Regions from separate parts of the Pseudomonas sp. F007 genome, predicted to be linked through region 2. Evidence: predicted binding sites of a transcription regulator. Region 2 holds the regulator's gene; each other region holds the start of a gene.
What was found. The regulator sigma-54, encoded in region 2, starts transcription at its own class of promoters, with help from an activator protein. The targets are predictions, from matches to a motif close to ANTGGCATNNANNTTGCTNT.

Region 1: a site for sigma-54 is predicted at 5,491-5,510, ahead of ACZYR5_RS26835 (pilin). Genes of this name have one in related genera too.
Region 3: a site for sigma-54 is predicted at 5,275-5,294, ahead of flgB (flagellar basal body rod protein FlgB). Genes of this name have one in related genera too.

What each region holds. Positions count from the first base shown of each region.
Region 1 covers NZ_JBVATA010000011.1:241,081-251,054, reverse strand. The annotation lists gene ACZYR5_RS26855 (oxygenase MpaB family protein) at 1-156, shown strand, start outside; gene ACZYR5_RS26850 (class I SAM-dependent rRNA methyltransferase) at 212-1,228, shown strand; gene ACZYR5_RS26845 (DUF748 domain-containing protein) at 1,323-4,268, shown strand; gene ACZYR5_RS26840 (BON domain-containing protein) at 4,422-4,778, opposite strand; gene ACZYR5_RS26835 (pilin) at 5,027-5,443, opposite strand; gene ACZYR5_RS26830 (type II secretion system F family protein) at 5,668-6,885, shown strand; gene ACZYR5_RS26825 (prepilin peptidase) at 6,888-7,760, shown strand; gene coaE (dephospho-CoA kinase) at 7,757-8,380, shown strand; gene yacG (DNA gyrase inhibitor YacG) at 8,377-8,577, shown strand; gene ACZYR5_RS26810 (hypothetical protein) at 8,574-8,789, opposite strand; gene ACZYR5_RS26805 (energy-coupling factor ABC transporter permease) at 8,854-9,540, opposite strand; gene ACZYR5_RS26800 (LysR family transcriptional regulator) at 9,631-9,974, opposite strand, start outside.
Region 2 covers NZ_JBVATA010000006.1:462,701-472,674, reverse strand. The annotation lists gene pmbA (metalloprotease PmbA) at 1-259, shown strand, start outside; gene ACZYR5_RS17640 (FagA protein) at 417-812, shown strand; gene ACZYR5_RS17635 (class II fumarate hydratase) at 805-2,181, shown strand; gene ACZYR5_RS17630 (DUF2753 family protein) at 2,207-2,644, shown strand; gene ACZYR5_RS17625 (superoxide dismutase) at 2,646-3,257, shown strand; gene ACZYR5_RS17620 (ZIP family metal transporter) at 3,291-4,184, shown strand; gene ACZYR5_RS17615 (HPr family phosphocarrier protein) at 4,203-4,475, opposite strand; gene rapZ (RNase adapter RapZ) at 4,491-5,348, opposite strand; gene ptsN (PTS IIA-like nitrogen regulatory protein PtsN) at 5,351-5,815, opposite strand; gene hpf (ribosome hibernation-promoting factor, HPF/YfiA family) at 5,828-6,136, opposite strand; gene ACZYR5_RS17595 (RNA polymerase factor sigma-54) at 6,245-7,738, opposite strand; gene lptB (LPS export ABC transporter ATP-binding protein) at 7,920-8,645, opposite strand; gene lptA (lipopolysaccharide transport periplasmic protein LptA) at 8,646-9,194, opposite strand; gene lptC (LPS export ABC transporter periplasmic protein LptC) at 9,181-9,753, opposite strand; gene ACZYR5_RS17575 (KdsC family phosphatase) at 9,761-9,974, opposite strand, start outside.
Region 3 covers NZ_JBVATA010000007.1:4,892-14,865, forward strand. The annotation lists gene ACZYR5_RS17820 (MFS transporter) at 1-599, shown strand, start outside; gene ACZYR5_RS17825 (flagellar brake protein) at 650-1,396, opposite strand; gene ACZYR5_RS17830 (flagella synthesis protein FlgN) at 1,492-1,956, opposite strand; gene flgM (flagellar biosynthesis anti-sigma factor FlgM) at 2,004-2,321, opposite strand; gene flgA (flagellar basal body P-ring formation chaperone FlgA) at 2,468-3,229, opposite strand; gene ACZYR5_RS17845 (chemotaxis protein CheV) at 3,311-4,243, shown strand; gene cheR (protein-glutamate O-methyltransferase CheR) at 4,290-5,117, shown strand; gene flgB (flagellar basal body rod protein FlgB) at 5,337-5,744, shown strand; gene flgC (flagellar basal body rod protein FlgC) at 5,748-6,191, shown strand; gene flgD (flagellar hook assembly protein FlgD) at 6,207-6,932, shown strand; gene flgE (flagellar hook protein FlgE) at 6,964-8,310, shown strand; gene ACZYR5_RS17875 (M48 family metalloprotease) at 8,581-9,974, opposite strand, start outside.

The sequences.
Region 1 (9,974 bases), on a different contig from region 2:
CCCGACTGGGCCAGCGCCATGCTCGACGTCAGCCAGAGCCCGTTGCAACGTAAGCTGATCCGCGCCAGCGTCAGGCGCAGCGCCCCCATGCTGCGCTGGGCGGTGCGCAACGGTTCGGTGCAGCGGGCCAGGCGCCGGATGGGTTTGTTGAAATGAATCTACGCGCAATCCTGTTAAACTCGCGCGCCAAATTCCCAGCAAGGCGCGCCCCATGTCTTCCTTGAACCAGGCGCTGCGCGCCGCACTCGATCATCGCCAGGACCTGCTCGCCGAGCTGCACCAGCAGGGCACCGACTGCTATCGCCTGTTCCATGGCAGCCAGGAAGGCGCCGGCGGCCTGACCATCGACCGATACGGCCCGCAACTGCTGGTGCAGAGCTTCCACCAGACGCTGCAGCGCGAAGACTTGTTGGCACTGCATGCGAGCGTCAATCAACACCTGCAACTGGACACTTTGCTAGTCTACAACGACCGTTCCCGGGGCAACTCGCGCATCGACCGTGAAGACAGCGTGTACCGCGCCGATGACGCCGCCCTTGCCGATCTGGTGGGCCATGAGTGGGGCCTGAACTACCGGGTCCGCGGCCGTCACGCCGGGCAGGATCCGCTATTGTTCCTCGACCTGCGCAATGCCCGTGGCTGGGTCAAGGCCCACAGCCACAACAAGAGTGTGCTGAACCTGTTTGCCTACACCTGCGGTGTCGGCCTCAGTGCTGCAGCCGGTGGTGCGCGCGAAGTGTGCAACCTGGACTTTGCCGAGGGCAACCTGGCGGTCGGCCGCGAGAACGGCCAGCTCAATCCGCAACTCCGCGAAATGCAGTTCGTGCAGTCCGACTACTTCCCGGCCATTCGCCAGCTGGCCGGGCTGCCCATCAGCCAACGTCGCGGGCAAAAGCTGCCAAGCTACCCACGCCTGGAACAGCGTCAATACGACCTGGTCCTGCTTGACCCACCGGCCTGGGCGAAAAGTGCATTTGGCACCGTCGACCTGCTGCGCGATTACCAAAGCCTGTTGAAACCGGCGCTGCTGAGCACCGCCGAAAATGGCGTGCTGATCTGCTGCAACAACCTGGCGAAAGTCGCCATGGACGACTGGCGCGAGCAGGTACTGCGCTGTGCAGAGAAAGCCGGGCGTCCGGTACGCGAGTGGCAAGCGCTGCCTCCAGCCGCTGATTTCCCCTCGATGGACCAACAGCCGCCGCTGAAAACCCTGATTTTGCAGCTCTGAAGCGTGTAGGAAGAATCTGAACAATCCTGATCGAGGTCATTGCTTCGGAACCAGAATCGCGTGCCATACTCCAAGGCACTTCCGATTCAGATAGATGAAGCCGCACATGCCCAAAGGATTGATTCGCGCCGTCGGCGCCTTGTTGACTGCTGTCGCCCTCTACAGCTTGCTGGGGTTTCTGATCTTGCCGGGGATCGCCCTGCGGATCGCCAATCAACAATTGGCCCATTACGCAGCGGTGCCAGCGAGCATCCAGCGCATCGAGCTCAATCCCTTCAGCCTTGAACTCACGGTGTGGGGCCTGAATATCGGCGAACCGGGCAAGGAGCAGGTGGCTTTTGAACGGTTATACGCCGACCTGCAGATTGACAGTCTGTGGACTCACGCCCTGCACCTGGCCGACGTGCAGCTGGACAAACCGAAAACCGAGATCCTGTTCAGCAAGGATGGCAGCCTCAACCTGACCCAACTGTTCAAGCTGCCCGCCAGCGAACCTACTCCCGTCGACCCACAGGCAAAACCGTTCCCGCTGCGCATCGATCGCATCAACCTGGCGGGTGGCAACCTGCACTTTGAGGACCTGCGTCCCAGCGAGCCGATCGAGTTTCTTTACGACGACCTCACTTTCGAGCTGAAAAATCTCAGCACGCTGCCTGACGACAACGCCGAAATGAACCTGGTGGCGATCGGCCCCAACGGCGGTCAGATCGACTGGAGCGGCAAGGTCAGCCTGGTGCCCATCACCTCCGAGGGCACCCTTAAAGTCACCGATGGCAAGATGAAAGCCTTCTGGCCCTACGTCCGCGACGCGGTGCCATTGGTGCTTGAAGACGGCACCGTCAGCCTCAGCACCGACTACACGCTGAACCTGAGCAAGGAAACCGAACTGCTGCTGAACAACACCTCGGTGAGCATCGCGCCTTTCGCCATCAAGGCCCCGGACGGACGGCCGCTGGCTCGCCTGGAACGTCTGGACATCAGCGAGACCACGGTCGACCTGGCCAGGCAGCAAGTGATCGTCGGCAAGATCCGCAGCCAGAAACTCGAAACCTGGGCCGCCCGCGAAGCCGATGGCCAACTCGACTGGCAGAAATTGTTCGCCAGCCAGCCGGCCAAGCCAGCCGCCAAAAAGGAGGCAACCACCGCACCGGCGGCTGCCGACTCACCTGCGCCCGCCGCCCCCAGCAAGCCCTGGCAGGTGCTGCTCAAGGACGTCGAACTGCGCAATTACCAGGTGCACCTGGCTGACCGCCAGGTGAAACCGGCCGTGACCCTGGAACTCGGCCCGCTGAACCTGGACCTGAAAAACTTCGACAGCCTCAACGGCTCGCCTTTCAGCCTCAAGCTCGAAAGCGGGCTGGGCAAGCAAGGCAAGATCCTCGCTGAAGGCGAGGTCAACCTGGCGCCGGTCAGCGCCAAACTCAATGTGCAAACCCGCGATATCGACCTGCGGGTGGCCCAGTCCTACATCAGTCCTTTCATTCTCCTGGAGCTGCGCTCCGGCATGCTCGGCAGCGACCTGGCCGTCAACCTGAAAAGCACCGAGCCGCTGGCATTCAGCGTCACCGGCAAGGCCCAGGTCGATCAATTGCACACCCTCGACACCCTGAAATCCCGCGACTTTCTCAAATGGCAAAAGGTCATGGTCGAAGGGCTGAATTATCAGCATGGCGACAGCCTGTCGATCGACCGGATCAACCTGCAGCAACCCTACGTGCGCTTCATGATCAACGATGATCGCACCACCAACGTCGATGACCTGCTGATCCCGCAACCGGCCGACAGCACCAGCAAGTCCACCGCGGGGGCAAAGCCGGCGGCCGGCCAGGACAAACCGCTGGGCATTCACATTGGCGCGATTGCCATCAACGACGGCTCGGCGAACTTCGCCGACTTCAGCCTGACGCCGAACTTCGCCACCGCCATCCAGCAACTCAACGGCCAGATCGGCACCATCGATAGCCGCCAGCAGAAACCGGCCAGCGTCGACGTCAAGGGCAAGGTCGACCGCTACGCTCCGGTGACCATCAAGGGCAGCGTCAATCCATTCGATCCGATGGCGGCGCTGGACATCGCCACCAGTTTCAAACGGGTCGAACTGACCACCCTCACGCCTTACTCCGGCAAGTTCGCCGGTTACCGGATCCGCAAGGGCCGGCTCAACCTCGACCTGCATTACCTGATCACCAAGGGCCAGCTCAAGGCGGAAAACAAAGTGGTGGTGGAGCAACTGGAGCTGGGCGAGAAAGTCGACAGCCCGGACGCGGTCAGCCTGCCGCTGAAGCTGGCGGTGGCCTTGCTCAAGGACGTCGATGGCAAGATCTCCATTGAATTGCCGGTGACCGGCGACCTCAACAACCCGCAATTCAGTGTGATGCCGATCGTCTGGCAAACCCTGCGCAACCTGATCGTCAAGGCGGCGGCTGCGCCGTTCAAATTGATTGGTGGGCTGATCGCCGGCGGTGGCTCGGAAGACCTCGGCACAGTGGCTTTCGCGCCTGGCTCCAGTGACCTGAGCAAGGACGCCGAAGGGGCACTGGTCAAACTCGCCAACGCCCTCAAGGAACGTCCGGCCCTGCGCCTGGAAATCGAAGGCACCGCCGCGCAAAGCAGCGACGGCCCGCTGATTGCCGAGCAGCGTCTGGAGCGGGAATACCAGTACAACTACTACAAGATCCTCCAGCGCCGCGGCGACAAGGTGCCGGCCCAGGCGTCATTGCTGCAAGTGCCTGAAAGCGAGAAAACCCCGCTGCTTGAAGGTATCTACCGCACCCGCCTGAAAGCTCAGCCACCGGCTGAATGGACCGATCTGGGCAAGGAAGAACGGACGGCGAAGATGCGTGAAGGGGTGATCAAGTTCTGGGCCTCCAGTGAAGTCCTCCTGCGCCAACTGGGCCAGGACCGCGCCAGCAGCATCAAGGATTATCTGGTGGACAAGGGCCAACTCGCTGATGACCGGGTGTACTTCATCGACGCCAACCTCGGCCAGGCCGAGAGCGATGGCAAGGTGATCACGCCGATGCATCTGGACGCTGAGTAATCGAGTTTCTCATCGCCAAATAAAACGGGCCCCGACAGGGGCCCGTGGAGCCACATCCCTGTGGCCAATCGCATGAATACTGGAACTGCGGCAGGTGGATAACTCGGCTCACCTGCCGCGCCTTCTCCCAGTCCAGGCGAGAAGCCTTGGCGATTACTCGGCTTTCAGGCCGTCAGCCGAAACGGCGGTGACGCCCTTGATGTTTTTCGCGATCCGTACGGCGGTGGCTTTCTGCGAATCAGTCACAGCGGTGGTCGAGGACAGCGATACCACACCTTTGTTGGTTTCTACCTTGATATCGGTGCCTGGGATGCCTTTCTCAGTCACCAGGTCAGCTTTGACCTTGGTGGTGATCCAGGTATCGGAAGTCGCTTCCTTGGCTTCGGTCATTTCACCGGCAGCCAACACCATAGGCGACTGAGTGGTTTGCGGGCTCTGTGCAAAGGCTGCGTTAGCCATGGTCAGGGTCAGAGCGGTAGCAGTTGCAGCAGCGATAGCGAGCTTCTTCATACGGGTAACTCCTGTTTTTTTTCAGAAAAACTGCTGTGTGCCATCTCAGCAGGGTTACCCGTAATATTGCGAAGGCTGTGCCAACTTCGAACTTATTAATAATTCCTTTAAAATCAATAGCTTAAGAATTCAGGCAAAACGCCGGATCATGCATTTTGCATGACCCGGCTAAACTTGACATGCAAGTTGCAGGTTTCAGCGCAGGCCTAAAGCCATGAAATGCTGCAAGTTTCTGCCAAGACCGAGATTCAGCTTTCGCTCGCGGTACAGCCTTTGGGTGAGAGGTCCGCGGCGACGGAGGTTGCACAGCTCCAGCCACCACTTCCAGTGCGCGACAGGGTGATGGTTTTGTTCAGGACCGGACCGGGCGCATTCAGTAGCGTGCAGCCAATAGTGCCGGCGCCTGCCGCTGCGGTACCCGTCGCCGTCAGCGTGCAATGGCTGGTGGTCGGTGGCGCACCGAGGCGCGCCAGGGTCGGGTCGTCACCTTGATTGATGACATCCTCGAACGGCACTTTCAGCGCGGCGATCTCCGTCAGCCCCGCCGTGACCTTGGCTCGCGCCTGATATTGGGAGTACAGCGGCAATGCGACAGTTGCCAGAATCCCGATGATTGCCACCACTATCAGCAACTCGATCAAGGTAAATCCCTTCGAAAGCTTCATGACTTCTGCTCCTTGCATGAGATGAAAGCAAATGCTCCCCAGCGCTCAAAGCACAGCCCATGCCAAGGCGCTGCCCCCTTGCAGGCGGGCGCTACAAGCCGCTGCCTGCTGAGTCGGGAGCCTGATAAACCGCACTAACTGACATTTTTTGTCACCGCAAAGCCGCCCACTCCCCTTATCCCTTGGCTAGGCTTGCGCACATTTGGCCAATCAAGGATTGATCCATGGCGAGCGCGACGAGCAGTACTTGTGTCTACACATGGGAAGGTATCGACAGAACCGGTAAAGCGCTCAGCGGTGAGTTGCGCGGTCAGTCCCCGGCCCTGATCAAGACCCGGTTGCGCCAGCAGGGCATCACCCCACGCAAGATACGAAAGAAATCCACGCCCTTGTTCAGCGTCCGCTCACGCATCACCCCCCACGACATCACGCTCTTCACCCGACAGTTGGCGACCTTGATCAAGGCCGGCGTGCCTTTGTTGCAGTCGTTCAGCATCATCGGCGAGGGCTTCGACCATCCCGGCATGCGCAGCCTGGTGGATGGCTTGAAGCAGGAGGTCGGCGGGGGCAGCAGTTTGTCCACGGCACTACGCCAGCAGCCTCGCTACTTCGACGAGTTGTACTGCAACCTGATCGACGCCGGGGAACAGGCCGGCGCGCTGGACAGCCTGTTGGAGCGCATCGCCAGCTACCGGGAGCGGCAGCAGCACCTGCGGACGAGAATCAGCAAAGCCATGACGTACCCGGTAGCGGTGGTGCTGGTGGCGGCTCTGGTGACCGGCATCTTGCTGGTGCAGGTGGTGCCGCAATTCGAATCAATGTTTGCCGGGTTCGGTTCAGAGCTGCCAGGTTTCACGCTGCTAGTGATCGGCCTTTCCGAATTCCTGCAGCGCTGGTACGGGCTGCTGCTCGGTGGACTGGGCGCCAGCGTAGTGGCCGCGCGCTTTGCCCACGGACGTTCACCCAGGCTACGCGACTGGCTGCAAAGGCAGTCCTTGAGGCTGCCGGTGCTGGGCAGTCTGCTGCGCAAATCGGCAGTCACCCGTTATGCGCGCACCCTGTCGATCACCTTTGCCGCCGGCGTGCCCCTGCTGCAGGCATTGACCGCCGTCGCCGGGGCCACCGGCAATGGGCGCTACAAATGCGCCGTGCTGCGCATCCGTGAGGACGTCGCCACGGGTATGCATTTGCATGGTGCAATGCAAGCCAGCGGGGTTTTCCCGCACATGGCCATTCAAATGACTGCCATCGGCGAAGAATCCGGCGCATTGGACGCCATGCTCGACAACGTCGCGAGCTACTATGAAACGCAAGTCGACACCCTGGTCGATCAACTCACCAGCCTGATGGAGCCGCTGATCATGGTGGTGCTCGGTGTGATAGTCGGTGGCCTGGTGATTGCCATGTACCTGCCCATTTTCCAACTTGGCTCTGCGATCTGAACATGCCCTTGAGTGAATTCCTGACCTTTTACCCGACCGCCTTCGTCATCGTTGCCCTGATTCTCGGACTGGTGATCGGCAGTTTTCTCAACGTGCTGGTCTGGCGCCTGCCGAAAATGCTCGAACGCGATTGGCGCCAGCAGGCGCGCGACGTCCTTGGGCTCGCCGAAGAAGTGGCGCAGTCGACCTATAACCTGATGCTGCCTCACTCCCATTGCCCACACTGCGCCCACCCGCTGCGTGCGCGGGACAACATTCCGCTGCTCAGTTATCTGTGGCTGCGCGGGCGCTGCGCCCATTGCCAGGCGCCGATCAGCGCCCGCTACCCGCTGGTCGAACTGGCCTGCTGCCTGGTGTCGGGATTCGTCGCCTGGCACTTCGGCTTCGGCTGGCAGGCTGGCGCCATGTTGCTGATCAGTTGGGGCTTGTTGGCGCTGAGCCTGATCGATGCCGATCACCAGTTGCTGCCGGACGTGCTGGTACTGCCGTTGCTGTGGCTGGGGCTGATAGTCAACGCCGGCGAACTGTTCGTACCGCTAACGGACGCGCTATGGGGTGCAGTTGGAGGCTACCTGAGCCTTTGGACGGTGTATTGGCTGTTCAAGCTGCTCACCGGCAAGGAAGGCATTGGCCACGGCGACTTCAAGCTGCTGGCGCTGCTGGGGGCGTGGGGAGGCTGGCAAGTGCTGCCGCTGACCATCCTGCTGGCGTCGCTGGTGGGGGCGGTGCTCGGGTTGCTCTGGCTGCGCCTGAACAGGGTGAGTGCGGCTAGCCCGATCCCGTTTGGCCCCTATCTGGCAATTGCCGGCTGGATTGCGCTGCTCTGGGGTGGTCAAATAACCGACTTCTATTGGCACTTTGTCGGCTTGAAATGAATACCCCTGTGGAAAAACCCTGGATTCTTGGCCTCACCGGCGGCATCGGCAGCGGCAAAAGCGCGGCGGCGCAGCACTTCATCGACCTGGGCATCCATACCGTCGATGCCGATCACGCCGCCCGCTGGGTGGTCGAGCCTGGACGCCCGGCCCTGGCGCAGATTGCCGAACACTTCGGTGACAGTGTGCTGCAGGCCGATGGAGCGCTCGATCGGGCAGCGCTGCGGCAGTTGATCTTCGATATCCCCGACGAACGCCGCTGGCTGGAAAAACTCCTGCATCCGCTGATTGCCGGGGAAATCGCCGCGCACCTGGCGCGCGCGCAATCGCCCTATGCGATCCTCGTTTCACCCCTGCTGATCGAGTCCGGGCAGTACGCCATGACGCAACGGGTGCTGGTAATCGATGCGCCGCAGGATTTACAGATCCAACGCACCTTGCAGCGCGATCAGACCAGCGAGCAGCAGGTCCAGGCGATCCTCAAGGTCCAGGCCAGCCGCGAAGATCGCCTTCGCCATGCCGACGATGTGCTGGTCAACGACCGCGACCTCGCCTGGCTGCACGGCGAAGTCGAGCGCCTGCATCACTTTTACCTAACTTTGCGTGGAGGCCAGTCATGAGCCAACCCCTGACCGTCGAATGCCCAACCTGTGGCGCCCCTGTCGAGTGGACAGCCAGCAACATCAACCGGCCCTTCTGCTCGGACCGCTGCAAACTGATCGATCTCGGGGCCTGGGCCGCCGAGGAACACAAGATCCCGGTCAGCCCGGATGCCGAGGACGACCTGTTCAGCGACGACCTCGAACCTCGCCACTAAGGCCGCATGAACGGATAATCCTCGCCGTCATCGAGGTTCTCGGCGAGAAATTGCAACTCGTCGGCCAGGTCCTCGACACTGCGCAACGCCCTGCTCTGTTGCACCACCGCACTGAGCAGGGCGCGCAGACTCAACCCCGGTTCGAAACCGGCAGCCTCAGCCGCCGCCAGGCTGTCGCTCACCTCTTGTCGCGCCCACTGATACACGCCCATGCCGATGCTCCCCACGGTTTTTTCGCAGCATAGGTTTGGCTGCCTGGGCGGCCCTTGATCAGGATCAACGCTTGTCATCGTCCTTCCACGGTGCCGACAGGTACCGCGTGCGGTTGAAGGTTTCCAGCCATTCAGGGCAGAACACCACCAGCGCGCTGATGACCATGCCGTTGATAAAGGCTTCGGGGAAGATGATCAGCCACAGGTAGCCGACAAAATCCTCCAGCCATTCCGGCAGGGCGAAACGCTCGTCGAACCACAGCACCCCCAATCCCAACAACAGGCACAACAAAGCCGACAGAGCTGCAGCAAAGAACCCCGAACAGAAGATGTAGACGAAGGGATTACGCGGCTGAGCGCGCTCGACCAGGATCGCGCAGCTTTCCGTGACCAGCACCGGCAAGGCAATCAGCAAGGCGCCATTGACGCCCATGGCCGCCAGGTCCTGACGGCCCAGCAACACCAGGCCAATTTGCGCCACCAGTCCACCGACCAGCGCCAGCGGCCAGTCCAGCAGCAAGGTCACGGCGGTCATGCCGATAAAGTGGTAGGACACCCCGGTGTCGAAATCGCGGCGCACCAACCACAGCATGAACAGGGCGAACACCGTGCCGAACAGCAGGTGCTGGCGCCGGCTGTCGCTGAACAACTCGACCCAGGGCGCTCGCGCGGCGGCCCAGATCAGCACCGGGACGTAGATCAGCCAACCAACTACCAACGTTTCCGGCGACAGCAACTGGGCAGTGATCATTCTTCAGCCAACCGAACTGCAGAGCAGGCTTTCACATCGGACTCCTTGCCGAACGTCAGAGGCCTTGAGTCTACACCCGCCTCGTCGACCTCAGGCCCAATGCCTGGAATCAGTCATGACCGCCTCATGCTCGGCGAACAATCCCGGCAATTCGACCTTGAGGAAGTCCACCCAGGTGCGCACCTTGGCATCGAGGAAGTGCCGCGACGGATACAGAGCGTAGACATGGCGTTCGCGCGCCCGCCAGTTCGGCAGCAGGCGTACCAGAGTGCCATCACTCAGGGGCCGGGTTGCGGTGTAGAACGGCAGCAGGCTGATGCCCATGCCCGCCTCGGAGGCCTTGACCATCGACTCGGCGACGTTGCACTGAAAGGTCTTGGTCGGGCTGATGGTGTATTCGTCGTGCCCGTCATGCAGCTGCCATTGATCGCTGT
Region 2 (9,974 bases):
GCGCATGGGCCGTGGTTTGCTGGTCACCGAGTTGATGGGCCAGGGCCTGAACATGGTCACCGGCGATTACTCGCGCGGCGCGGCGGGCTTCTGGGTGGAAAACGGCGAAATTCAGTTCGCCGTGCAGGAAGTGACCATCGCCGGCAACATGCGCGACATGTTCAAGCAGATCGTCGCCGTGGGTAACGACCTTGAGTTGCGCAGCAACATCCGCACAGGGTCGGTGCTGATCGAGCGCATGACAGTCGCTGGCAGCTAGGCCTGCGACGGTTGGAAAAAAGCGCGTCAGCCCAGAGGTGACGCGCTTTTTTTACGCCTTGAAATTGGCCCTTCATCAATCCACCTCGTTTTACTCTCTTGTTTTGGTTCTTATTATCATCTAATAATAAATCTCATTATCGAATGAGCCCTGGGTCATGAGTTCTGCCTTGCACGAGCAGCCTTACCTTGAAAGCTGGCGCTGGATGAGCCGCCAGATCCGTTGCGCGCTGGATGCTGACGAGCCGCGCTTGATCGAACACTACCTGGCCGAAGGCCGCTATCTCTCCTGTTGTACGGCCACCTCGCCGTGGACGGTCGCTGAAACTTCATTTCGCTTGCTGCTCGACACCGCCGCCGATGTCGCGTTGCCCTGGCATTGGCGCAGCCTCTGCCTGGATCAGGCCTGGCGCCCACTGCGCGACCTCGAGCGCCTGGCGTTGTGCAAGTGCCGGCTCAAGCGCTGGCAGAACTACACCTGGCAACTGGCGACCTGCGAGTTGCAGCCCTCGATTCCTCTTATTGAACTGGTGCAAGGATTTCCCGATGAGTAATTCCCGAATCGAACGTGACAGCATGGGTGAGCTGCAAGTCCCGGTGGACGCCCTCTACGGCGCCCAGACCCAGCGCGCGGTGGATAACTTTCCCATCAGCGGCCAGCGCATGCCGGCGCAGTTCATTCGTGCGTTGATCCTGGCCAAGGCCGCGGCAGCCCGGGCCAACGTCGAGCTCAAGCAACTGAGCGAAGCCCAGGGCAAGGCGATTGTCGATGCGGCCCAGGGCCTGCTCGAAGGCGAGTTCATGGCGCATTTCCCGGTGGATATTTTCCAGACCGGTTCCGGCACCAGTTCCAACATGAACGCCAACGAAGTGCTGGCAACTCTCGCCAGCCGTTTGCTGGGCGAGGCGGTCAACCCGAATGATCACGTCAATTGCGGGCAAAGCAGCAACGACATCATTCCCACTACCATTCACGTCAGTGCCGCGCTGGCGTTGCACGAGCAACTGCTGCCGGCGCTCAAGCACCTGATCCAGGTCATCGAGCACAAGGCCGAGCAGGTTCACCCCTTCGTCAAGACCGGGCGCACGCACTTGATGGACGCCATGCCAGTACGCATGAGCCAGGTGTTGAACGGCTGGGCCCAGCAGCTCAAGGCCAATCTCGGGCACCTGCAGAATCTGTTGCCGGCCCTTCAGTCCCTGGCACAAGGCGGCACGGCGGTCGGCACCGGGATCAACGCGCATCCCGAGTTCGCCGCGCGCTTCAGCCAGCAGTTGAGCGCCTTGACCAAGATGCCCTTTACCCCAGGCCAGGACCTGTTCGCCCTGATCGGCTCCCAGGACACCGCCGTTGCAGTCTCCGGCCAGCTCAAGGCCACTGCGGTGTCGTTGATGAAAATCGCCAACGACCTGCGCTGGATGAACTCGGGGCCGCTGGCCGGCCTTGGTGAAATCGAGCTGGAAGGCTTGCAGCCTGGCTCCTCGATCATGCCGGGCAAGGTCAACCCGGTGATTCCGGAAGCGACGGCGATGGTCGCCGCGCAAGTGATCGGCAATGACAGTGTGATCACCGTGGCCGGCCAGTCGGGCAACTTCGAACTCAACGTGATGCTGCCGATCATCGCCCAGAACCTGTTGAGCAGTATCGAGTTGCTGGCCAATTCCAGCCGCCTGCTGGCGGACAAGGCCATTGCCAGCTTCAAGGTCAACGAAGCCAAGCTCAAGGAAGCCTTGTCGCGCAATCCGATCCTGGTCACCGCGCTAAACCCGATCATTGGTTACCAGAAGGCCGCCGAAATCGCCAAGACCGCCTACCAGCAGGGGCGTGCGGTGATCGATGTGGCTCTTGAGCACACCGATCTGTCCCGCAGCCAGCTGGAAGAGCTGCTCAATCCGGAAAAACTCACGGCCGGCGGCGTGTAGCCCCTCGGCGCATAGGAGGCTCATCATGGAGCATTGGAAACGCACGATCGAAAGGGCCAACCGCTGCTTCATGCTGGGCGAGTTGGTCGATGCCCGCGAAGCCTATCTGCAGGCCCTGGCACTGGCGCAGGTACTGCTCGAGCGCTGGTCGGACGCCGACGAGGCGGTTGCCGCCTGCGTGATTTCCCATCACAACCTCGCCGACCTGCATTTGCGCCTGAATCAACCCGAGGAGAGCGCCGAGTACCTGTGTGCGATCCACCAACTGCTGCTGCAGACCATGCAGGACTCGCGCCTGGCTCCGGCCTTGCGCGAGGCGGCATTGCGTCAGAGCAGCAAGACCTACGTCGAACTGCTGAATTTCATCAGCGAGCACGGCGAATACCCACGTACCCATCGCTTGCTGCACATCGGTGCCGCAGCGCGGCCGCAAGAAGCGCGCGCTCAATACGGAGTTCATTGAAATGGCTTTTACCCTGCCTGCATTGCCTTACGCTTACGACGCCCTGGAACCGCACATCGATGCGCAAACCATGGAAATCCACTACACCAAGCACCACCAGACCTACATCAACAACCTCAATGCCGCGGTCGAAGGCACCGAGTATGCCGAATGGCCAGTGGAGCGCCTGGTGGCCAGCGTCCAGCAGTTACCGGAAAAACTGCGCGCCGCGGTAATTAATCAGGGCGGTGGGCATACCAACCATTCGTTGTTCTGGGCCGTCATGGTACCCAATGGTGGCGGTGCGCCAAGCGGCGACCTGGGTCGGGCCATCGATGAGCAACTGGGCGGCTTCGACAGTTTCAAAGACGCCTTTACCAAGGCCGCACTGACGCGCTTCGGCAGCGGTTGGGCGTGGCTCAGCGTGACCCCGCAAAAGACCCTGGTGGTGGAGAGCAGCGGTAACCAGGACAGCCCGCTGATGCATGGCAACACGCCGATCCTCGGGCTGGATGTCTGGGAGCACGCCTATTACTTGCGCTACCAGAACCGGCGTCCTGAATACATCAACGCGTTCTACAACGTGATCCATTGGTCCGAGGTCGCCGAGCGTTATCAGGCGGCACTGGCTTGAGTCGTTACTGTCATAAAGCAATCAAGGCCTTCTATGGGTACTGAGACACTGGCGATCAACAGCGGGCGAACGTTTCGTTATGCACTGGGTTCGCTCCTGCTGTTGGCGGGAGGCACCTTGCTGGTTGCGCACGGCCTGGCGTGGCTGAACCTTGAGCCGAGGTTGATGCGCGCACTGCAGGGCGGCGCCATCTGTGCCTTGGGCACGGCCCTCGGCGCGTTGCCGGTGCTGGTGATTCGCCGAATGCCGGTAGCGCTCAGCGATACCTTGCTGGGTTTTGGTGCTGGGGTGATGCTGGCCGCCACCGCCTTTTCGCTGATCGTGCCCGGAATTGCCGCCGCCGAGAGTCTGGGGCTGACGCCGTGGGCGGCCAGCGGGCTGATTTGCTTCGGCATCATGCTCGGCGCGATCGGGCTGTTCCTGGTGGATCGCCAGGTATCAGGGGCGACCCCCGTGATGTTGGTGGGCACGCCGGAGCGTCCGGTGATCCCGCCACGCATCTGGCTGTTTGTGTTCGCCATCATTGCCCACAACATTCCCGAAGGCATGGCAGTGGGCGTTTCGGCAGGCGGCGGCATGCCGGACGCCGACAGCCTGGCCATGGGCATTGCGTTGCAGGACGTGCCGGAAGGGCTGGTGATCGCTTTGGTATTGGCCAGGGCAGGGATGTCACGGTTCAAGGCGTTTTTGATCGGCGCGGCATCCGGCCTGGTCGAGCCGGTCTTTGCCTTGCTTTGTGCCTGGTTGGTGAGCCTGGCCGAAGTGATCCTGCCGTTGGGCCTGGCTCTGGCTGCCGGAGCGATGTTGTTGGTGGTGACGCATGAGGTGATTCCCGAATCGCGCCGCAATGGTCACGAGAAACTGGCCAGCCTCGGCTTGCTGATCGGGTTCTGCCTGATGATGGTGATGGATACTGCGTTGGGTTAGCGGGGAGGAGGGCGAGCCTTACTCGCCTTCGTCGAAGTAGTTGTTGATCAGCTTGACCAACGCGTCCAACGCTTCCTGCTCTTGTTCACCTTCGGTTTTCAGGTGAATGGTCGTGCCCTTGCCGGCGGCCAGCATCATCATCGCCATGATGCTTTTACCGTCGACCATCGACTCAGGTGTGCGCCCAGCTCGGATCTGACAAGGATACTGACCCGCGACGCCGACGAATTTCGCGGAAGCACGGGCATGCAGGCCCAGTTTGTTGATGATTTCAATTTCCAGAGCAGGCATCGCGGTGTGAATCCTTTAGCTAAGGTCGCGGTGGCGAACCTGGACGTTCTTCAGGGTTTTTTGCAGGGTCTGCCCCAGGCGTTCGGTCAAGTAGACGGAGCGGTGATGTCCGCCGGTGCAGCCAATGGCGATGGTCACATAGGCCCGATTACTGGCAGCGAACCGCGGCAGCCATTTGAGCAGGTAGCGGGAGATGTCTTCAAACATTTCTTCGACATCTGGCTGAGCGGCCAGATAGTCGGCAACCGGTTGATCCAGGCCCGACTGGGCCCGCAGATCTGGAATCCAGTAGGGATTCGGCAGGCAGCGCACGTCGAACACCAGGTCGGCATCGACCGGCATGCCGCGCTTGAAGCCGAACGACTCCACCAGGAACGCTGTACCGGGCTCCGGCTGATTGAGCAGGCGCAGCTTGATGGTGTCGCGCAGCTGGTACAGGTTGAGGTTGGTGGTGTTGAGCTTGAGATCGGCGAGGTCGGCGATCGGCCCCAGCAGGGCGGTCTCATCCTCGATGGCTTCGGCTAGCGAGCGATTGGAGCTGCTCAGCGGATGGCGCCGGCGTGTCTCGGAGAAGCGCTTGAGCAGGGTTTCTTCGTCGGCGTCGAGGTACAGCACATCGCATTGGATATGCCGGTTACGCACCTCGGCGAGCAGCTCGGGGAAACGGGTCAGATGACTGGGCAGGTTGCGCGCGTCGATGGAGACCGCCACCAGTGGCTGGCTCAATTCGTTGTGAATCAGCGCGCGTTCGGCCAACTCCGGCAGCAGGCCCGCCGGCAGGTTGTCGATGCAGTAGTAACCGTTGTCTTCGAGAACGTTGAGGGCAGTACTTTTGCCGGAGCCGGAGCGTCCGCTGACAATGATCAGGCGCATCATCAGTGGCCGTTCTGCTCGTCCAGGACGACCTGGTACAAGGCTTGATTGCTGTCGGCGCTGCGCAGGCGATCGCGCACTTCCTTGCGGTCCAACATGCTGGCGATCTGGCGCAGCAGTTCCAGGTGCGCATCGGTAGCCGCCTGGGGCACCAGCAGGACAAACAGCAGGTCGACCGGGGCGCCATCGATGGCGTCGAAATCAATAGGCGCGTCAAGGTGCATCAGCGCGCTGATGGGCGAAGTGCAACCCTTGAGACGGCAGTGTGGAATGGCGATGCCGTTGCCAAAACCGGTCGAGCCGAGTTTTTCACGGGCAATCAATGCCTCGAAGACATCTTGCATCTCCAGATCCGGGACTTCCCGGGCGATCAGGTTGGCAATTTGCTCGAGGGCTTTCTTTTTACTGCCTCCCGGCACGTTCACCAGGGAACGGCCGGGGGTCAGGATGCTTTCAAGTCGGATCATGGGATGGGGGTGTTAACGACCGGTTGCGCCCTGGAGGAGGCTCTGGGTCTTTTCCTTATGCTTTTTGAGTTGACGGTCCAGCTTGTCGGTCAGCAGGTCAATGGCGGCATACATGTCGTCATGCTCGGCATTGGCAACTACTTCTCCGCCGGGGATATGCAGCGTGGCTTCGATTTTCTGCTTCAGCTTCTCGACATTCATCGTGACCTGCACGTTGGTGATCTTGTCGAAGTGCCTTTCCAGTCGGTCGAGTTTTTCGCCGATGTAAGTGCGCAGAGGTTCGGTAACTTCCAGTTGGTGTCCACTGATGTTGACTTGCATACAGCTTCTCCTTCGTTGCCAGTGCATAAGGCGGCAGGCTGTGATGCCTGCCACTGGGTGCATCCGAAACAATTTCGAACACACCCTGGAACGCGGTGGCGTGGCCCGTTACATCAAACGCTTGCGTTCGCTCGAAGGCGCGATCCCCAAGGATTCGCGGTACTTGGCGACGGTACGGCGGGCCACCTGAATGCCTTGTGCCTCCAGTAAACCAGCGATCTTGCTGTCACTCAACGGCTTTTTCTGATTTTCCGCGGCAACCAGTTTTTTGATGATCGCGCGGATCGCCGTGGACGAGCATTCGCCGCCTTCGGAGGTGCTGACATGACTTGAGAAAAAGTATTTCAGCTCATAAATACCGCGCGGGGTGTGCATGAATTTCTGCGTGGTAACCCGCGAGATGGTCGACTCGTGCATGCCCACCGCCTCGGCGATGTCGTGCAGGACCAGGGGTTTCATCGCTTCGTCGCCGTATTCGAGGAAGCCGCGCTGGTGCTCGACGATCTGCGTGGCCACCTTCATCAGGGTTTCGTTGCGGCTTTGCAGGCTCTTGATGAACCAGCGTGCTTCCTGCAACTGATTGCGCATGAAGGTGTTGTCGGCGCTGGTGTCGGCGCGGCGGACAAAGCCGGCGTATTGCGGGTTGACCCGCAGGCGTGGCACCGACTCCTGATTCAGCTCGACCAGCCAGCGCTCGTTGTCCTTGCGCACGATCACGTCCGGCACCACGTATTCGGCTTCGCTGGACTCGATCTGCGAGCCCGGGCGTGGGTTGAGGCTCTGCACCAGCTCGATGACCTGGCGCAGCTCGTCTTCCTTGAGCTTCATTCGGCGCATCAACTGGCTGTAGTCGCGGCTGCCCAGCAGGTCGATGTAGTCGGTGACCAGGCGCTTGGCTTCGGCAATCCATGGCGTCTTGGCGGGCAACTGGCGCAATTGCAGGAGCAGGCATTCGCCCAGGTTGCGGGCACCGATGCCGGCGGGCTCGAATTGCTGGATGCGGTGCAGGACGGCTTCGATTTCGTCCAGCTCGATGTCCAGTTCCGGATCGAAGGCTTCGAGAATTTCCTCGAGGGTTTCGTCCAGGTAGCCCTGGTTGTTGATGCAGTCGATCAGGGTCACGCCGATCAGGCGATCGGTATCGGACATCGGGGCGAGGTTCAGTTGCCAGAGCAGGTGGCTTTGCAGGCTCTCACCGGCCGAAGTGCGGGTGGTGAAATCCCACTCGTCGTCATCGTTGCTCGGCAGGCTGCTGGCGCTGGTCTGGTAAACGTCTTCCCAGGCGGTGTCGACCGGCAGTTCGTTGGGAATGCGCTCGTTCCAGTCGCCTTCCTCGAGGTTGTCCACCGTGGGGGCGGTTTCCTGATAGGAGGGTTCCTGGACGTCGGTGTTGGGTTTCTGCTCGATATTGTCGGCCATCGGGTCGGCGTTATCGAAATCGTCGCCTTCTTCCTGGCGTTCGAGCATTGGATTGGATTCCAAGGCCTCCTGGATTTCCTGTTGCAGGTCCAGGGTCGACAATTGGAGCAGGCGGATGGCCTGTTGCAGCTGCGGTGTCATCGTCAGCTGCTGGCCCATTCTCAAGACTAGCGATGGTTTCATGGCTGGGGCTTAACACCTTATTCGCCGGCGCACGTGCGCCATCCACTACAGGGCGCCGGAGCGCCAAACTTAAGCAAATTATATGCCCGAAACTGAAGTGTTTGCCTAGAGCGTCATGACAATAAAAAGATAGATAGTTTCATTGACATTACGCCCCGGCGGCATCCAGACGCCTCGACGCTTACAGGCGGAACTCGTGACCCAGGTACACTTCCTTGACGAGATCGTTGGCCAGGATGGTCTCGGCGTCCCCTTCGGCAATCAATTGGCCGTCATTGACGATGTAGGCAGTTTCGCAGATATCCAGGGTCTCGCGCACGTTGTGGTCGGTGATCAATACGCCGATGCCCTTGGCCTTGAGGTGATGGATGATCTGCTTGATGTCGCCGACCGAAATCGGGTCGACACCGGCGAACGGCTCGTCGAGCAGGATGAATTTCGGCGCGGTGGCCAGTGCGCGGGCGATTTCCACACGGCGCCGCTCACCACCGGAAAGGCTCATGCCGAGGTTGTCGCGAATGTGGTTGATGTGGAACTCCTGCAGCAGGCTTTCCAGCTCCTTGCGACGGCCGGCCTTGTCGAGTTCCTTGCGGGTTTCGAGAATGGCCATGATGTTGTCGGCGACCGACAGTTTGCGGAAGATCGACGCTTCTTGCGGCAGATAGCCGATACCGGCCCGGGCACGGCCGTGCATGGGCTGGTGGCTGACGTCCAGGTCATCGATCAGCACGCGACCCTGATCGGCTTGCACCAGGCCGACGATCATGTAGAAGCAGGTGGTCTTGCCGGCGCCGTTCGGGCCGAGTAGGCCGACGATCTGGCCGCTGTCGATGGACAGGCTGACGTCACGCACGACCTGGCGGCTCTTGTAGCTCTTGGCCAGGTGCTGGGCTTTCAGAGTTGCCATTTACGGGGCCTTCTGCTCGTCGGTTTTCTTTTTCGGCTGGATGACCATGTCGATCCGCGGGCGTGCTTCGGTGACCTTGCTACCCGTGGCGCGACCGGCGCTGGCGAGCTTCTTCTCGGTGTCGTAGACGATTTTCTCGCCCTGGGTGATGTTGCCGTCCTTGTCGATGACTTTGGCGCGGTCGATCAGCACGACACGGTTCTGCTGGGCGTGGTACTGGATGGTCACGCCATAGCCCTGGACCGGCTTGGTATCGCCCGCGGTTTGCACCTGTTCGAAGTAGGCCAGGTTGCCCACCGAAGTGACGACGTCGATGTCGCCATTCGGCGCGCGAGTCATGGTCACGGTATTGCCGGTCACCTTCATCGAACCTTGGGTGATGATCACGTCGCCCTTGTAGGTGGCGATGCCGTTACGGTCATCAAGCTGAGCGTCGTCCGCCTGGATGCGGATAGGTTGCTGGCTATCGGACGGCAGGGCCCAGGCGCTCACGCTTCCCAGTGCTGCGCCCAGACCGAGCAAAATAGGGAGGGTTTTAACGAGCCTCATACTGTCCTCTTACGTTCGATAGCAGGTGTATCCTGCTTTCTTTCAAATACGCTTTCATGCCGGTACCAGTCGATACGCCGCCAGCACCGTCGATTTTAACGGGTTGCTGGGTCTGCGCATATTGCTGCTCCGGGAATACGGTCATGCGGGTGCTGGTGATGAGCATCGGGCGGTTCTTTTCATCGGTGCGCGAAATGCGCACCGAGTCGATCAGTTCGACCTCGGTGCCGTCCGAATTGACCTCGCCGCGTTCGCTCTGCACGTGCCACGGAAACTCGGTGCCGCGATACATTTTGAGGTCGGGGTTGGTCAGTTGCGTCACTTCACTGGCCTTGACGTGCTCGAGCTTGTCCGACGTCATGTCGTACTGCAGCTTGCCGTCGGGCAGGAATTGCACGCTGTGAGCGTTGATCGCGTAGTAGTCGATCTCGCTTTCATTGACGGCCGCCACCGGCTTGTCGAGAAAACGCTCGGGGCTGATGTTCCAGTAACCCACCGCAGCGAACAGCGCGGCAATGGCGCCGAAAAACAGAAAATTTCGAAACTTCTTGCTCAACATAAATAACTCACAGGTACGCGGCGTTGGCGGCTTCCAGGGTGCCTTGGGCGCGCAGGATCAATTCACAAAATTCGCGTGCAGCGCCTTCGCCGCCTCGGGCCAGGGTCGTGCCATGGGCATGTTCACGTACAAAATCTGCCGCATTGGCAACGGCCATGCCCAGGCCGACGCGGCGAATCACCGGCAGGTCCGGCAGGTCGTCACCCAGATAGGCAACCTGT
Region 3 (9,974 bases), on a different contig from region 2:
GCAGTTTTGCGATCTGCCTGGCGCTCGCGGCCTTGCCCTTGGCGATCATGCCCAAGGTGCCACTGGAAGTGCTGTTCATTGCCGGCTTTGTCTGTTCATTGGTGCAGTTTTGCCTGTATCCGCTGGCCGTGGCGTTTTCCAATGACCACGTCGAAAGCGACCGGCGTGTTTCGCTGACCGCCATGCTGCTGGTGACCTACGGGGTCGGGGCGAGCATCGGGCCCTTGGTGGCCGGTGTGCTGATGAAATTTTTCGGCAGCCAGATGCTCTATGGCTTTTTCAGCTTCTTCGCCCTGGTGCTGGTATGGCGCATTCGGCCGAAAGCGGTGACCAACCTGCATCAGGTCGACGACGCGCCGCTGCACCACGTGGCGATGCCAGACAGCATGTCCAGTTCACCCTTGGTGGCAGCGCTCGATCCGCGGGTTGACGAGCAGGTGGTACAGGACCAGATGCAAACCACCCCAAGTACCGAGCCGGAACCCGACTCCGAGCCTGAACCTGATGCGGCGGACAAGCCTGAAGAGCCTGGCGATGACACGCCGCCAGATGACCCGGACGGCGAGCATCCCCATACCTTCACCGGGGCCAGACCTTGAATTGAAGACAAAAAAAACGGCCAGTCACGGCCGTTTTTTTTGCCTGTCGATCAGAAGTCGTCTTTGTCGAAACGACGTGCCTCGCGCTGTAACTGATAGACGAAGCGTTCGACCTGGCGCTGCACCAGGCCGCTCATGTTATGAAAGCGCACGCCAGCAAAGGTGGTGTCGATCTTTTCTTCATGGTGCAGGTAACGCAGCTCGACCGGGGTTGTCATGCTGCCAAAGGGCAGGGCGGCGAGAAAGCGGTCGTAGACCTGGCCCAGTTGCAGTCCATGGGTGATGTCGCCGTCAAAGCGCAGCTTGCAGCCGGTGGCCGAGATGTCCAGCAGCTTGCCAGCCAGGGGCACCTTGAGCTTTTCGCCGGCCAGTTCGATGCTCACCAGTTGCGCCAGTTTCAAGGCCGCGCGAAAGGCGTTGCGGCGCTGGTGATAGACCACTTCGTCCGGCAGGGTGCCGCGATAGCAGCGCGTGCCGTTGGATTCGTCGATGGTCAGCGGGCCGTTGCTTTCCCAGGCGATACGTACGCCTTCGTGGAAACCTTCGATCCGGAAGGGCTCGCCTGCGAGCAGAAAGCGTTCGCCGTCGCGCGGGATCATTTCATCGAGTGCGATCGAATTGTTCTCACGGTCGACATCGACCACGTAGCTCTGGAAACGCTGGGTGCGCTCGTGGAACGTGATGATCAGAGGATCATGGCTCTCTAGCAGCATTCGCAGGTTGCCGGCGATTTCCAAAGGGGTGGTGAGCACCTTCGGTGGCTGCGGAGCATCTTCCGCGTTTAAGGCATTGGACACGGTTTATCACTCTCCGGACAGAATACGGTCACACGCAGGGGCTAGCATTCTGCCAGCATGTATCGCGCCTTGATAGAGCACGCTTGATGATGAAGTCAAACCTGGCTGAGCGAGCGCTTGACCAGCGTGGCGGTCGATCCGCGAGCGTCGTACAGGGGCGGCGACTCCCCGCCATTGAGGATGCGCAACTGGTTGGCGGTGCTCGCCTGCTGGACCTGGATCGAGCGGCCATTGCGCTCATTGGCGTCGCGGCAATCACTGAGCAATTGATTGAGTACATCGCTCTGGGACAGCAGTTGTTCGCCGATGCTGGAGTGCGTGGCAAGCTGTTCCAGGCCACTGCGATCGGTCGGCAAGCCTAGGCTGGCCAAAATTTCGCTGCGCCGGCGGCCGTGTTGTTCCAGTAAAACGATCAGGCCCTGTTTGCTCGCCAGGATATGTTCGAGCAATTGCATGTCGCGACCGTGCAATGCCAGGGACTCTTGCCCCAGTAGATCGAGCAATTGTTGAGCTGGCGCAAGGTCGTCGGTGATCAGTTGCAGTAGATTGGTATCGTGCATGGCTGGCCTTGGTTTTTAAGCGTCCAAAAGCCTGCGCAGGCCGGTGGCTAGCGCTGGGCTTCGAAGTTGAGCAGTTTGCTGGCTACGCGGTTGCTGTCGACTTTATAGCTGCCATCGGCAATTGCGGCTTTCAACTCGGCCACGCGGGCCTTGTCGACAGCGGGCTGATCGCGCAGCGTGTCGGAAATCTTCTGCAACTGCTGGGCCTCGTTGCTGAGGTGTACCGATTCCCCGCTTTTGCTGGCACTGGCCGTTTCGGCCTGGGACTGCAGCGGCGCGGCTTCAGCAGTGTCTTTACTGGCACTGGTGCGCGTGCTTCCGGTGAGCGTGGGGGAGCTGTTCAAACGGCTGAAATCGATGACCATGATGCTGAAAACCTCTGGGAATTTGGACGCTTGCCATGTTTTCGGCCCAATGCGAGAAAACTTTAGGGACATTTAAGGGGGGCAGCGTCGCCTGTTGCCCTGCGTGAGGCTCAGTTTAGGGAATGGGTCGATAACGCGCCAGTGATCTACATGGCGACTTCCACCTGGCCGGGGGCCGTGACCTGGGCCTTGATCACCCGTTGTGAATTCAGATTCTTCACCCGGATCTGTTCACTCATGCCGCCATTGGCCAGGGCCTCCCCCGGCATCCGCACGCTGAGGGTGCCGCTGCGGGCCGTAATCACCACCTGATCACCCTTGCGCACCACTTCGGCCTGCTCCAGATGAACCAGGGTAATCACCTGATCGTTGACCATTGGTCGGACAAGTTTTTGTCCGATCGCCTGCTCCACGTCTGTCAGGTAGCCCTGGTTGATCAGGCTGATATCGCGCTCGCGCAGCATCACGTCCCCAGGCTCGATAATCCCCGCGCGCTTGAGCGGCCGGGTGCTGGTCACGACCTCGCGAAACAGCCGCACTTGAGCGGGTACGAACACGGTCCAGGGCGAGACCCCATCACAGCGAACCTTCACCGTGACGCGGCCAATCGGCTTGGCCGGGCTCTCCAGCGTGGCTGTCAATTCCTTGTCGCACTGCGGCAGGCGCAGGCGCGGATCGAGCTGTTTGACTTCGATTTCGTAGCGGCCCTGGGTCTGGCTGGTGGCCAGATAGTCTTCGACGGTGAATTCAAGAAAGCCCTGAGTGACGCCGATAAGGAGATCAGGCAAGGTAACCGGATCAGCAACGGCAGGGCTGCCAGTAGCAAAAAGACCGGCCACCGCTGCCGCGCCGAGTAAACGGCGAGGGGCGCGGGTCAGGTGTCGAAAAAATGTCGTGTGCAGGTTCATAGCGGTTAAAAAGCAAGCGCCGTGCCGTTTAGTGATGAATGTGCGTCGCAACACACTTAGCGTTGGTGTAGGGGGCTGGGCATGGCTGGTGTAATGGATTCGGTAAACCAGCGCACGCAACTGGTAGGGCAGAATCGCCTGGAGCTGTTGTTGTTCCGTCTCGACGGTCAGCAGCTCTATGGCATCAATGTGTTCAAGGTTCGGGAAGTGCTGCAATGCCCGAAACTGACCTTGATGCCCAAATCCAATCCTGTCGTGTGCGGTGTGGCAAGTATTCGCGGGGCAACCATTCCGATTCTCGACCTGGCCATGGCCACGGGCTCGGGCGGGTTGCAGGATCAAAGCAATCCCTTCGTGATCATCACGGAGTACAACACCAAGACCCAGGGTTTCCTGGTGCGCTCGGTGGAGCGGATCGTCAACATGAACTGGGAAGAGATCCATCCGCCGCCCAAGGGCACCGGGCGCGATCACTACCTGACGGCGGTGACGCGGGTCGACAACCAGTTGGTGGAAATCATCGACGTCGAGAAGGTCCTGGCGGAAGTCGCTCCTACCCCTGAGGCCATTTCGGTCGGCGTGGTGGACGTCGAGACCCAGCACAAGGCCTTGTCGCTGCGGGTGCTGACGGTGGATGACTCCTCGGTGGCGCGCAAGCAGGTCTCGCGTTGCCTGCAGACAGTCGGGGTCGAGGTGGTGGCGCTGAACGACGGTCGGCAGGCGCTGGACTACCTGCGCAAGCTAGTCGACGAAGGCAAGAGGCCGGAGGAAGAGTTCCTGATGATGATTTCTGACATCGAGATGCCGGAAATGGACGGCTATACCCTGACGGCGGAGATCCGCAGCGACCCACGCATGCAAAAGCTGCACATCATCCTGCATACTTCGCTGTCAGGTGTATTCAATCAGGCGATGGTCAAGAAGGTCGGTGCCGATGACTTCCTGGCCAAGTTCCGTCCTGATGACCTGGCATCCCGGGTAGTCGACCGGATCAAAGCAGCAGATATCAGCTAAGTGGCTTCTGGCCCTGGCGATCAACACGATTTAAGAGGCGGTATCCTTGTCTACGGGTAATTTGGATTTTGAACAGTTCCGGGTCTTCCTGGAAAAAGCCTGTGGCATTTTGCTCGGTGAAAACAAACAGTATCTGGTCTCGAGCCGTCTCAACAAACTGATGGAACAGCAAGGCATCAAGTCGTTGGGCGAGTTGGTCCAGCGCATCCAGACCCAGCCTCGCGGCGGTTTGCGCGAGATGGTGGTGGACGCGATGACGACCAACGAAACCCTCTGGTTTCGCGATACCTATCCGTTTGAAGTGCTGAAGAACAAAGTACTGCCCGAGGCGATCAAGGCCAGCCCCGGGCAGCGTCTGCGCATCTGGTCGGCAGCCTGTTCGTCGGGGCAGGAGCCCTATTCGTTGTCGATGTCGATCGACGAGTTCGAGCGGGTCAACATGGGTCAGTTGCGCATGGGCGTGCAGATCGTTGCCACCGACCTGTCCGGGACCATGCTGACCAACTGCAAGTCCGGTGAGTACGACAGCCTGGCAATCGGTCGCGGCCTGTCGCCTGATCGCCTGCAACGCTACTTCGACCCGAAAGGGCCGGGGCGCTGGGCGGTCAAGGCACCGATCAAGAGTCGCGTGGAGTTCCGCTCGTTCAACCTGCTGGACAGCTACGCCAGCCTCGGCAAGTTCGATATCGTGTTCTGCCGCAACGTGCTGATCTACTTCTCTGCGGAAGTGAAGAAGGACATCCTGCTGCGCATCCACAGTACGCTCAAGCCAGGCGGCTATCTGTTTCTCGGTGCTTCGGAGGCGCTGAACGGTTTGCCGGATCACTACCAGATGGTCCAGTGCAGCCCGGGAATCATCTACCAGGCGAAGTAAAAAGACGGGAGCCCTCAGCGGCTCCCTTTTTTCTGTCCGCTGATTCAACCTCTCACAAGCGGCAGAAAAGCGGCGGGTGCCGGAAAGCGCTTGCCGCTTTTCTGGCATTGCCGCCTTGCCGCTACTTGCCGGGCCCCCTGTTTACGGGCTCCGGCGAGCTGGCACGGCGCTTGCTAAAGACCCGGATACGATAAATCTGGTCACCTGAAGGTTTGCGCCATGAGCATCAGCTTCGACAAAGCGCTCGGTATCCACGAGCAGGCCCTGAGCTTCCGCGCCCAGCGTGCCGAAGTCCTGGCCAACAACATTGCCAACGCCGACACCCCGAACTACAAGGCCCGGGACCTGGACTTTGCGTCTGTGCTGAAGGCGCAGGCGGAAAAGACCAGCAACGGCACCTTTGCCTTGAACATGACCAACAGCCGTCATATCGAAGCCCAGGGCCTGAGCAGTGGCGACGAGTCGTTGCTGTACCGCACGCCGATGCAGCCTTCGATCGACCAGAACACCGTCGACGCGCAGCTGGAACAGTCCAACTACGCGGAAAACTCGGTGAACTTCCAGGCCAGCTTCACGCTGCTCAACAGTAAATTCAAAGGGCTGATCTCGGCCCTGCGCGGAGAGTAATCCATGTCCCTGTCCAGCGTTTTCAACATTGCCGGCAGTGGCATGAGCGCCCAGACCACCCGCCTCAACACCGTGGCCAGTAACATCGCCAACGCCGAGACGGTGTCTTCGAGCATCGACCAGACCTACCGCGCGCGCCACCCGGTGTTCGCCACCATGTTCCAGGGCGGCCAGTCCGGTGGCAGCGATTCGCTGTTCCAGAATCAGGACGCGGCGGGGCAGGGTGTGCAAGTGCTCGGCGTGGTCGAAGACCAGAGCAACCTCGAAGCGCGCTACGAACCCAACCATCCGGCTGCCGACGCCAAGGGCTATGTCTACTACCCCAACGTCAACGTGGTCGAGGAAATGGCCGACATGATTTCCGCCAGTCGTTCGTTCCAGACCAACGCGGAAATGATGAACACCGCCAAAACCATGATGCAGAAGGTCCTGACCCTCGGTCAGTGATAAGGGGCAACTCCGATGAGTGTTACTGATACCACCAGCGGCCTGAGCCTCAAGGACATTCTTGCGAATTCCTCAAAGACCGTCACCAATACCAGCAGTGATGGCCTGGCGGCAGCTACCAAGAGCACGACCGGCAAGAACGAGCTGGGCAAAGATGCCTTCCTGCAGTTGCTGGTGACCCAACTGAAGAACCAGAACCCGCTCGATCCGCAGGACAACAGCGCATTCGTTGCGCAGTTGGCGCAGTTCAGCAGCCTGGAAGGCATCACCACGTTGAACACTTCGGTGAACAACATTTCCGGTTCGTTCAAGTCCTCGCAAGCCTTGCAGGCCTCGTCCCTGGTTGGACGCTCGGTGATCGTGCAGACCAGTTCGGCCTACGTCGATACCACCAAGAGCATGACCGGTTCGGTGGTGGTCCCGACCTCGGTGGCCGGTGCGACCGTGACCGTCAGCGACAAGGACGGCAAGACCGTGAAAACCATCGACCTGGGCAGCCAGGCCCAAGGCAGTGCGAGCTTTGTCTGGGATGGCACCAATACCGCAGGCGAGAAACTCGACCCGGGCACCTACACCTTCAAGGCCAGTGCGCAGATCGATGACAAGGCGACCGACCTGATCACCTACCTGCCGGCGACCGTCAACAGCGTGACCCTGAGCCAGACAGGCGGGGAGATGATGCTCAACCTCGCCAACATGGGCTCCATCGCCCTGTCCAAAGTACAAACCATTGGTCTATAGAGCCGGCTAGCGCGGCACAACGGAGTGGAACATGTCTTTCAATATCGGCCTTAGCGGCCTCTATGCGGCCAACAAACAACTCGACGTTACCGGCAACAACATCGCCAACGTCGCCACCACCGGCTTCAAATCTTCCCGTGTGGAATTCGAAGACGTCTACTCGGCGACCAAGTTGGGGACCGGCAACAAGACCATCGGCAGCGGCGTGAGCCTGGCCAACGTATCCCAGCAATTTCGTCAGGGCGACGTGACCAACACCGGCAACGTGCTGGACATGGCCATCCAGGGCTCGGGTTTCTTCGTGCTCAACGACAGCGGCTCGCTGACCTACACCCGCGCCGGTACGTTCAACGTCGACAAGGACGGCTTCATCACCAACAGCAGCGGTACTGCGCGCCTGCAAGGCTATGCGGTGGATGCCAACGGTAAGATCCTCAAGGACGTGATCGGCGACCTGAAAATCGACCAGTCGAACCTCGAGCCGAAAACCACCGGCAACATTTCCTCGAGCATCAACTTGAACTCCGGCAAGCCGAACATCGACCCGGCGGTCACTCCGTTCGATCCGAGCAAGATCGATACCTACACCGACATGTTCACCACCCCGGTCTACGACAGCCAGGGCAACCAGCACAACATGGACCAGTACGTGGTCAAGACCGGTGCCAACACCTGGCAGACCTACACCCTGGTGGATGGTCGTAACCCAGATGGCCAGGCCTTCGTACCGGCCGGCGTGAACCCGGTGACCGCGAGTAACCAGGCCGCCATGACCATGAACTTCGGTTCCGACGGCAAGCTGCTGAACATCACCGCACCAGCCACTGGCACCCCGTACACCGTCAGCGGCAATTCGATTGTCATGGGCGCGGGCGTCTGGACCCCAGGTACGGTCAAGGATGGCGTGTGGACCGCTAACGGTGCGGTGGGCAACGCGACCGGCATCAGCAACAACCTGGCCAGCACCACCCAGTACAACTCGGCAACCATCCGCAACCTGCCGACCCAGGACGGCTATGCCACCGGCCAGATCACCAACCTGACCATCGACGGCACCGGCACCCTGTTCGCCAACTTCAGCAACAGCAAGTCCAAGGCGATCGGCCAGGTGACCCTGGCCAGCTTCAACAACGAGCAAGGTTTGCAGGCGGTGGGCGGCACCAGTTGGAAAGAGACCTACACCTCCGGCTTCGCGGCCTACGACGTGGGCCAGACCGGTACCCTGGGTTCAGTGGTGTCGAACTCGCTGGAAGATTCCAACGTCAACCTGACCAGTGAACTGGTGGACCTGATCAAGGGCCAGAGCAACTACCAGGCAAACGCCAAGACCATCTCGACGCAAAGCACCATCATGCAGACCATCATTCAGATGGCGTAATTGTGTTGCGCTGACGCGGTGGGGGTGTAGGAGCCGGCTTGCTGGCGAAGGACGTCAACGATGACGCGTGCTATCTGGATGTACGCGGCGCTCTGAGATTTTCGCTGGCAAGACAGCTCCTACAGGGATTTGTGCGGCATCAAATCTTGTGTTCGCCGCAATACCCTGTAGGAGCGAGCCCTGCTCGCGATGAGGCCATCAGCCACACCGCGTCAATTTCATCGCCAGCAGGCTGGCTCCTACAGTGGGTTCATTCTGCAGACGTGCACTTCACCCCATCATGTCCTTGATCATCCGCTCCTGCTCCATCAACTCGCGCTGACGGGCGTCGATGCGTGACGACAGCGGGAAGTTGCCGCTTGCTCGGCGTTTGGCGAAGTCCAGTTGCTGGATGGCCTGGCGGTAGTCGCCCACCAGGGCGAAATACTCGGCACGGGCCTGATGCAGGCCGATGATGTTGCCGGCCTGGCCGCGGGTCTCGGCGACCTGGTACCACACGTCCGGATCGTCCGGGCGGCTCTTGAGCAGGGATTCCAGGGCTTTTTCCGCGTCGGCGGGGCGATTCTGCTTGAGCATAAGATCGACGCGGGCCTGGTTCAGCGGGTAGTTGCCGGGGTACTGCGCAATCATCCGCTCAACCCGGCTCTGGGCATCGGCCAGGCGATTGCTGTCCATGTCCAGCTCGATCTGTGCCAGGTTGTAGATGACTTCGTTGGGCGCCTTGGCCAGCAGTGGCTTGAGGGTCTCGCGTGCATCGTTGAACTGGCTGCCCTTGATCTGGGCGATCGCCAAGCCATACCGCGCCACATCATTTTTCGGATTGTCGTCCAGCTGCGCACGAAAGCGCTTGGCCGCCAGCCCCGAAGTTTCTTCGTAGTACAACTGCACGCGGGCGCGAATCAGTTGGTAGGTCTGGGTGTCTTCCTTGCCGCCTACCGGCGCCTGTTCGGCGCGGTTGCGGGTGTCGGCGATCCGCGATTCGGTGACCGGGTGAGTCAGGAGGAATTCCGGCGGCTTGGCGTCGAAGCGATACTGACGCGACAGGCGCTCGAACATGCTCGGCATCGAGCGCGGGTCGTAGCCGGCTTTCTCCAGATTGAGAATGCCGATACGGTCAGCCTCCTGCTCGTTCTGCCGGGAGAAGCGGCGCTGTTCCTGGATCGCGGCGGCCTGGCTGCCGGCAATCGCGGCGATACCGGCGTCACCGCCACCGGCGGCGGCGACGATGATCCCGGCGAGCAGCGCGGCCATCATCGGCACCTGCATGCGTTGCTGGGCTTCGACGCCTCGGGCGAAGTGGCGTTGCGACAAGTGCGCCAATTCGTGGGCCAGCACCGAAGCATATTCGCCTTCGGTCTGGGCATTGAGAAACAGCCCGCCGTTGACCCCGACAATCCCGCCAGGTGCGGCGAAGGCGTTGAGTTGCGGGCTGTTGATCAGGATGAACTCAAGGCGTCGGTCGTTGAGCTGGCTAGTCTCCACCAGGCGATAGACACTGGTTTCGACGTAGTTTTTCAGCTGTGGGTCATTGAGTTGCGACACCTGGCTGCGCAGCATGGCCAGCCAGGCCCGGCCCAGGTCGTGCTCTTGCTGAGGGGAGACAATGGCAGAACTGGCGTCGCCGAGTGACGGCAGGTCGTCGGCGAAGCCCGGTGAGGCAAGCA